2 regions of the Paenibacillus sp. FJAT-27812 genome follow, and region 1 is predicted to be linked to the other one. Evidence: riboswitches for the same ligand, from Rfam matches in the RefSeq annotation. Region 1 holds a riboswitch; the other holds the start of a gene.
The links. Region 1 has a riboswitch for ZMP and ZTP ahead of ADU23_RS29285 (DJ-1/PfpI family protein). Riboswitches for the same ligand answer to the same signal wherever they lie in the genome.
Positions count from the first base shown of each region.

Region 1 (4,212 bases):
AGTCCGTATGCCATTCCATACAACGAGATGTATCTCCCGCGCCGATCGGCAGGGCTTGAGCTTACAATCCAAAGCTGGGTAGCATAATGGAGCGAGCTATCGCCCACGCCGACGAGGAGCCGCAAGGCGAACCATAGGGCAAGCGACTCGGTAAATGGGAAGAGCAGGCTCGCAAGCGTAACTAGCGAAATACCTGCTACGATCACTTTTTTGTAACCAAAACGCAAGACCGGCTTCTCTACGAAAAACATGGTACAGAAAATTCCGATATACATAGCCGCTGAGTTAATGCCGTTCATATCCGCCGAAACGCCGGAGTCCTCCAGCATTATGGACAGCAGCGGAAGCAGCAGCCCTTGGCTCATGCCCGCAACTACGACGACCAGCAGCAAAGTAATTAAACGAAAACGAAATGAAAGTGAAGTTGTAGCGATAGCACTTGATGACAAACCTGTTGCACTCTCCTTGAACAATTATTGTCCTTATTTTTCCCCTTACACATTGTATACTTGGCAGCAATGCCTGACAACCTCCTTTCATTGCCAGCATGCCTCCTTCGTTAGATGAAAATCAGTTTTATAAGCCTTTGACGAAAGTGACCCGGTGGTAATCCTTTTGAAAATAATCGTTCTCCCAGTTCATCATTTCAAAGCCAATGCCGCGATAGAAGGACAACGTATCTTCATTGCCCGCATGGCCTAACGTGTAGAGAATCACTTGCGTCCTTCCCAACTTTCTTATCTGTTTGCAAATATTATCGATCAAGGCTTTCCCGATCCCTTGCCGCTGGTTTTTGGGCGACACCGCTACCCCCTCGATTTCATATAGCGCCAATTCTTCGTTCAACAAATATCCGGCATGGCCCGCTACCTCGCCTGACTCCGCTAAATAGACATAGTAACGGCATTGCTTGTCATTTTGGATAGCCAAAAAAGCTTGCCAGCGCTCAGGATACTTCTCCATAATAAAAGGAGGAAATTGCAGCGGGTGCCCCGCCATTATGTACTCAACTTGCGATTGATCGCTTTTTTCCAACAAACGAATCTGCATCTAAACCATCCTCCCGCACCTCTATTTTCGCAAACCAGCAGTATAGTAAGGATAATCCATCTTCAATTGAATTTGCCGCGCCACCGCTTCATTCGTAAGGGATTCTACGACAAATAAACCTAAATCAATGGAAGCCGATACCCCTCCGCCTGTAAAAACATTCCCGTCTCTCGCATAACGCTCCTTAATCACCTCTTCGCAATAAGGGGCAAGCAGGTCGTAGGCAGATGGATTGGTTGTCGCTTTTTTGCCGTGCAAATAACCAGCAGCACCCAAAATCAATGCCCCAGTGCACACGGATACCTTGTACGGCACATCTCGCGCAGTTTGAATCCATGACATAAAATCGGGATCATATCTGAGCTGCCTTGTCGATAACCCGCCCGGTATAAATACTAAATCATAGGCTGACAGGTCAGGCAGAACCCGGTCGATCTTCATCGTAAGCCCCCGATCATCCGTTATCTCCTTTTTGTTCGAACAAAAGTCCCATGACATCGTTTCCTTTGCTTTCAAAATTCCCATCCACGTTACCGCTTCATAAAAACCGGTAAAATCCAGCGTCGTCATGCTGTCAAACAGAATGAATGCCATCTTCATGCGTAAACACCTGACCTTTCATCATAAAAATAAAAAAAGTACTTGATCAAAGATCAAATACTTTGCCCAGGCGTACGGCGATATAAATAAGTGCTTCCTCGTGGTTATCCACGTTTACGCCAGTCGCACATACCAGATATTTACTTTATTGTATGAGGAAAAAGAACATATAGCAATGCTTTTTTACTATATACAGGTTCGATTCAATAGGAAGCGTTAAACCCTCTCGTTAATCCTGCTGATAAAAGCTTCCGCAAGCTCCAGCTGCCTGATCGCGAATGGCAAATCCCCGTCACCGACAAGCGCTAAATCGAGATTGGATAAGGTAGCAAGCAACGTCCTCGCCGTCAGCGCAAGCGCAAAAGCTGAAGGATCCTTTATCATCTCGGCTTGGCTCATCAAGTAAACATAGGTTGGCTCCTCGGAGCCGCCAAACAAAGCAAGGTTGCATATATACGATGCCAAATCCCAGTAAGCAGGCATGTAGGATACATCCTCAAAATCGATCCAAAGCCAGCCTTCCGGGCTTGGAAGCACATTGCCGGCATGGGCATCTCCATGGGCAGGCATCAAAGCTTCTCGTTTAATCGATCGAATTTGAATGTCTATCTCCAGAAAAACCCGCAATAAAGACTGGATACGGTCATCCGGGTGTTCGCTTAGCCTTGCAGCCGCCTGACAAGCCCGTTCCCAGACGCCGAGCACGGGCATGGGGCCAGCGAAGTCGCGCATCGCTAAAGAAAGCTTGTTAACGAGCGCAACGGCCTCGCTTGGTGAAAGGGGCTCGAGCTGCACAGGCGGCGCGTAACGCCAAAATGTCGCCCACACGCCCGCGGCGCGGTGAGGCCCCGCGTCTGGCATGGGCTTCACCACGGGCACGCCATAATTATGCAAATGAAAGGCTACCCGCACCTCCCGCTCTAAAATGTCATGTGCATGCCCTGCATTTTGTTCGGATAGAACAACAGCTGCCCGGACAATAACCTCATGAGGAGTCAAATGAATAATCAAATTTCCGCCTTTGCTTAAAATAACAGGATCAATATCCGTTAATCCAAGCTTCTCGGCAGTCAACAGCAACTGTGAAACAAGTTCACTTCTATCAGACAATAAAACAGCTCCCTTAATGTATGGTATACGTTTATCTTAGCCGGGAAGCTGCGGGCTTTACAGGCCCAAAATAGGTATAATCATTTTTTCCGCCGCCTCTAAGTTAACGTCTCCCATTTCGCCCACATTTCCTGCGGATTCAGTTCATAAATGTCGTTTTCTCTAAACATGTATTGATGCATAATAAATTCCCGTCGAATCGTAGCAAAATCATCATGGAAGCCTTTAATAAAAACATTTATCTCCTTCTCCGTATACTTCTGTCCCCTTGTCAGCTGCGACACGATATGCTGCAGCGCGATAAGCTTCTTCTTATGCTGAGCCGGAATATGCTTTAGCTTTCCTTCTGCCGTAAAAAAATTTCGGATAACCGAGTCCTGCAATCGCTTGCTGCTCTCCTCCATGCTCTCCAATCCCCTCTCTGTTCCCGCGTTTCGGTAAATGAGCTGCTCCGCGGCACTCGCGTTGCTCTTAATAAAATAATGGTTCAACGAAAAATAAATCGTATTTTTTTCTCTTCGCTCATTAATTAAGCTCGCTTCGCGAAGCTTAGTCGCATGATGCGTGACCGTAGCAGGCGTTACGCCTAGCTTCTCAGCCAGCTCCTGGCCATTCAGCTCGCCCTCAGCGAGCATTATCAATAGTTTGATTCTCGTCGCATCTGCCAGCGCCTTATGGTACGCGACAACTTTATCCAGCTGCATCGTTTTAAATCCTCTCTTTATAGTATATTTAACATTCGTCTAATTAGATAACTATCTAATCAGATGATAATGCAGTTCCCGTGATTTGTCAAATCACTGGGAACGCATGTATCTCCTACCGTTTCAACCATTAATGTTCGGAATACAAATTGTCATCATCCGCGATGCTTTGAATATCTTCCGAGCTGATGCTGATATATTCATAGCCTTCCGCCTGCTGCTTCTTGAGCGCCTTTTCCTTAATAAACTTTGGGCTGCCCTCGCCCGCATCCTCGTCGTAAACGAGCAGAATGCCGTCCGTCTTGCGGAAGAGCAGCTCGTCCCGCGCATTAAACTGCCATATCCCGTTATACGGCTGATTGCTGACGGAAGCGTAATAATCGACCCCTTTCAGCACCTGCTGGTAAAATTCCTTTTTATCGTCCTTCCACTTTTCTTCCGGATTTGCATACGCCGCAATAATCGAGAGTCTCAGATGCGGATAAATTTCCTTAAGCGCGATGACGACCTCGCATGCCCAGAGGTCAACGCCGTATTGTCCGGGTGTGATGACCCATTCAAGCCCATCCTCGATGAGCGGAAACAGCTTGCCTGTCAATGCTTTTTTAATATAAACGATGCCTTCATGCTTCTGGTTAAAAATATTAAGCTCATGCGCGCGATAGCCCGTAACGAGTAAATTTTTCATTTATTCAACGCCTTTTCGGATAATTATGGTTTACATCTCTCCAGTGTATGCTATAGTAGA
Region 1 is NZ_LIGH01000001.1:6,783,490-6,787,701, forward strand. Features, by position in the region: gene ADU23_RS29275 (MFS transporter) at 1-449, opposite strand, end outside; gene ADU23_RS29280 (GNAT family N-acetyltransferase) at 577-1,050, opposite strand; gene ADU23_RS29285 (DJ-1/PfpI family protein) at 1,072-1,650, opposite strand; ZMP/ZTP riboswitch at 1,708-1,787, opposite strand; gene ADU23_RS29290 (aminoglycoside phosphotransferase family protein) at 1,867-2,760, opposite strand; gene ADU23_RS29295 (DUF2087 domain-containing protein) at 2,859-3,464, opposite strand; gene ADU23_RS29300 (DUF1273 domain-containing protein) at 3,595-4,152, opposite strand.

Region 2 (4,212 bases), 4.3 Mb from region 1:
CCGTTTCTGCTCGTTTTGGAGCGCTTATGCTATAATAATGGATGAATGGACAATTTAATTTTAGCGGCAAGGATTGAAGGATAAAGATGACGACAACTAATATATGGCGTGTAAAAAAGGCTGATGACAATCGGCTGCGCGAAGAGCTCGCACAGGCCGCATGTCAGCTGAAAGACGGCGGCGTAATTGCTTTTCCGACGGAGACGGTGTATGGACTTGGCGCGGATGCGCGAAACACAGCAGCCGTAGAGCGAATATTTACCGCAAAGGGGCGTCCTTCGGACAATCCCCTTATCGTTCATATCGCTCAGCGCGAGCAATTGAATGAGCTGGTGCTGCCATATCCGCAGCTGGCTGCGGATCTTATGGACCATTTTTGGCCGGGGCCGCTTACGATTGTGCTGCCTGTCCGTCCGGGCGTGCTTTCCCCGCTAGTGACGGCTGGCTTATCAACCGTGGGCATCCGGATGCCGGACCACCCTACGGCGCTTGCTCTGCTTGTGCAGGCGGGCTGCCCGGTTGCCGCGCCAAGCGCCAATCGATCCGGCAGGCCAAGCCCGACGCTTGCCGAGCATGTGCTGGAGGATCTAGATGGACGTATCGATGGTGTAGTTGACGACGGGCCGACGGGCGTTGGCTTGGAATCGACGGTGATAGAGCTGGTCGGCGACAAGGACATTCGGATATTGCGTCCAGGAGGCATAACGCTTGAAGCGCTGCAGCAGGCGGCGCCGGCTGCTGAAATCGACAGCGGCATAACAGAGGAGCCAGAGACGGCGCCTCGTTCCCCCGGCATGAAATATACGCATTATGCGCCGCAAGGGGAGCTGGAGCTTGTACAAGGCGATTCTGAAGCTGTCGTCGCGTACATTCAGGCGCAAGTGACAGCTGCGCGAGCGCGCGGCGAGATTACGGGCGTGCTCGCCTTTGAAGAACGTCTTGGCCGCTATGAGTCGGATACTGTGCTTTCATTGGGAAGCGAGTTAGAGCTTGATGCAGCAGCGCATCTGCTATACGCAGCCTTGCGTGAGTTTGACGGCGCAGGCGCGCAGCGCATATGGGCGGAGTGCTGCAGCATTCATGGCATTGGCGCAGCCTTGATGAACCGGCTGGCTAAGGCGGCGGGTAACCGAATTATTTTCGTATAGGCAGCTACAAGAAAAGCTTGGGTTTCACGTTATTTCCAGTCATTGAAAATTTAGCTTGGCACAGCAAATAGTATGTTTGTCCTCATGCCCGCATATGTTTGGTAAAGAATACAGGCGGACATGGGGGAGATTGACTGTGGTCGAAGCACATTTGCATGCCGGACAGCTGTTGACGCTGCTCATTATAGCGTTGGCGCTCGGTTTAGACGCGTTTTCACTTGGACTTGGCATTGGGCTGAAAGGTATTCGGCTGCTGGATATTTTAAAGCTCGGCATTGTGATTGCTCTGTTTCATGTTATAATGCCGCTTGCGGGCATATATACCGGGCAGTATGTAGGCGGCTTGCTTGGAGATGTGGCAACGACTGCAGCCGGTATTTTGCTAGTTCTGCTAGGCGGTCATATGGTTTATAGCTCGCTGCGCGGAGACGCGGTGCAGTCCTTTGACCATCGGTCCCTATGGGGCTTGCTGGTGCTTTCGCTAAGCGTCAGCATTGATTCCTTCTCCGTTGGCATCACGCTTGGCATGTTTGCAGCTAATTTGTGGACGACCATTCTGCTGATTGGTTTTTTTGGCGGGCTGATGTCGGTGCTGGGCTTAATGCTTGGGCGCAAAGTAAGCAACAATCTTGGTGAATATGGCGAAGCCATAGGCGGGGCCATTTTGCTCGTCTTTGGCATCTTGTTTATTTTTTGATGGACAGACACTTAGATTCGGGTAGAAAAGGAGTTGGCAGTGTGAAGCGTATTTTATTTGTTTGTACCGGCAATACATGCCGCTCGCCGATGGCGGAGGCTATGCTTCGCCGGATGGCTGCTCTGAGAAACATTACGGTTGCTGTACGTTCTGCGGGCATATCTACGATTGATGGGCTTCCGGTTTCGGCACATGCGGTAGAGACGCTTAGACAACGCGACATCGATCACAAAAGCACGTCGCTTGCGCTGACGAGCGAAGCGGTCGGCTGGGCGGATATAATTTTGACGATGACGGCAAACCATAAGCGCGGGCTTTTGCAATGGCATCCGGAGGCGATCGACAAAACCTATACGCTCAAAGAATACGCCAATCAGGACGCGCGCGTACTGGCTGATATCGAAGAGCTGGAGCGTCTATATTCAGAACTTCATATGAAGCAGGCGCTGGGGCAGCAGTTGACCTCCGCTGAGAGAAGCCGGCTGCTTGAGCTGGAGCGCCGTATACCAAGCTTCGACATCGTTGATCCATTCGGCGGCTCGTTGTCGGTTTACAGCACCAGCGCGAATGAAATTGAGGACGCGCTCGTGAAGCTGCTGGACAAGCTTTCGAAGAGGTAATTCCGCAATTGCCCAATGCGATATAGATTGATTTTTCACGAAGGTTCGGCTATTATAAAAGGACAATATACGGTTTCCGATGTAACTGGCGACGGAAGTGGGTAACCACGGTGGAGCATCGGAATATACGGCCGGTCGCCTGGGCAAAGAGCAGCATGCTATTCAGCATGTCTTGCTCTTTTTTCGTCTTTTTTTGCAAAAATAGGTATACTAGCACTGTGATGTATCATTTCGAAGGAGGTCTTTTGCGTTGAAAATTGCTATTGGTGCCGATCATGCAGGTTATCGTTTGAAGGATGAGGTCGTTCCTTTTCTTCAATCGCTCGGTCATGAAATTGAAGATGTTGGCTGCAGCTGCGACCAATCGGTTGATTATCCGGACTATGCATTGCCTGTATGCGACCTTGTTACGAGCGGCAAAGCAGAGCGCGGTATCTTGATTTGCGGGACAGGAATCGGCATGTCGATTGCTGCCAACAAAGTGCGGGGCATCCGCTGCGCGCTAGTAAATGATATGTTCTCGGCGAAAGCCACTCGCGAGCATAACGATACGAATGTATTGGCGCTTGGGGAGCGAGTTATCGGCCCTGGGATTGCGCTGGAGATTGTTCGGATCTGGCTTGAAACGCCGTTCTCAAACGGCGAGCGCCATGTTGGCCGGGTTAATAAAGTCAAGCAAATTGAAGAGCAATATATTAGCCAGTCCTAATTAGGGGGCCATCGCAATGAGTGAAAACATCCAATTACAGCCAGGAGTCATTGCAGAGCAAGTAGAGACGATTGTTCGAGAGCTGGTGTCCGCTGGCGGAATCGGTATGAGTCAGTTGCTTGTCATTGGTGTAAGTACAAGTGAAGTGCTTGGGCATCGCATCGGTACAGCAGGGACAACGGAGACGGCTGAGCAGATCTATGCAGGCGTGGAAGCTGTCCGCAGGGATATTGGTTTCATTCCGGCGTATCAATGCTGCGAGCATCTGAATCGCGCGCTCGTTATCGAGCAAGCTGCCGCTGAGCGTTATGGATTAGACATTGTAGGTGCGGTACCTGTGCCAAAAGCAGGCGGGTCGATGGCGGCATACGCCTATCGTCAGCTCGAGTCACCTTGTTTAGTAGAAGCTGTGCAAGCGCACGCGGGCGTCGATATCGGAGATACGTTCATCGGCATGCATTTGAAGAGAGTGGCCGTACCGGTTCGTCCGACGATTCGCCGCATTGGCGAGGCGCATGTGACGATGGCCGTTACAAGGCCGAAGCTTATAGGCGGTTCCCGTGCGGTATATGAGCTGGAGACGAATATAACGGCTGATCAAGCTGCTGGAACATGCGATTAGGTTACATTTTTGAGCCATAATGAGTTGATTTTTAACCATTTTAAAATACAGGCTATCTAACTTGAGGAGGAATACTGAAATGGAAAATTTACGCAAGCAAGATCCTGAGGTTCTAAAAGCGCTAGGCCTAGAGCTTGGCCGTCAACGCGACAATATCGAGCTTATCGCATCCGAGAACATCGTTAGCGAAGCGGTGCTCGAAGCAATGGGAAGCGTCCTGACTAACAAATATGCAGAAGGTTACCCGAGCAAGCGTTTCTACGGCGGCTGTGAGCATGTTGACATCGTTGAGGACATCGCTCGCAACCGTGCAAAAGAACTGTTTGGCGCTGAGCATGCGAACGTACAGCCACACTCCGGCGCACAAGCGAACATGGCTGTTTACCTAGCGGCTTTGCAGCCTGGCGACACGGTTC
Region 2 is NZ_LIGH01000001.1:2,488,348-2,492,559, forward strand. Features, by position in the region: gene ADU23_RS10725 (L-threonylcarbamoyladenylate synthase) at 87-1,148, shown strand; gene ADU23_RS10730 (manganese efflux pump MntP) at 1,285-1,845, shown strand; gene ADU23_RS10735 (low molecular weight protein arginine phosphatase) at 1,887-2,465, shown strand; ZMP/ZTP riboswitch at 2,537-2,617, shown strand; gene rpiB (ribose 5-phosphate isomerase B) at 2,716-3,174, shown strand; gene ADU23_RS10745 (TIGR01440 family protein) at 3,191-3,796, shown strand; gene glyA (serine hydroxymethyltransferase) at 3,876-4,212, shown strand, end outside.
Region 2: it holds a riboswitch for ZMP and ZTP, as region 1 does, so the genes downstream of both, rpiB (ribose 5-phosphate isomerase B) here and ADU23_RS29285 (DJ-1/PfpI family protein) in region 1, are expected to answer to the same signal.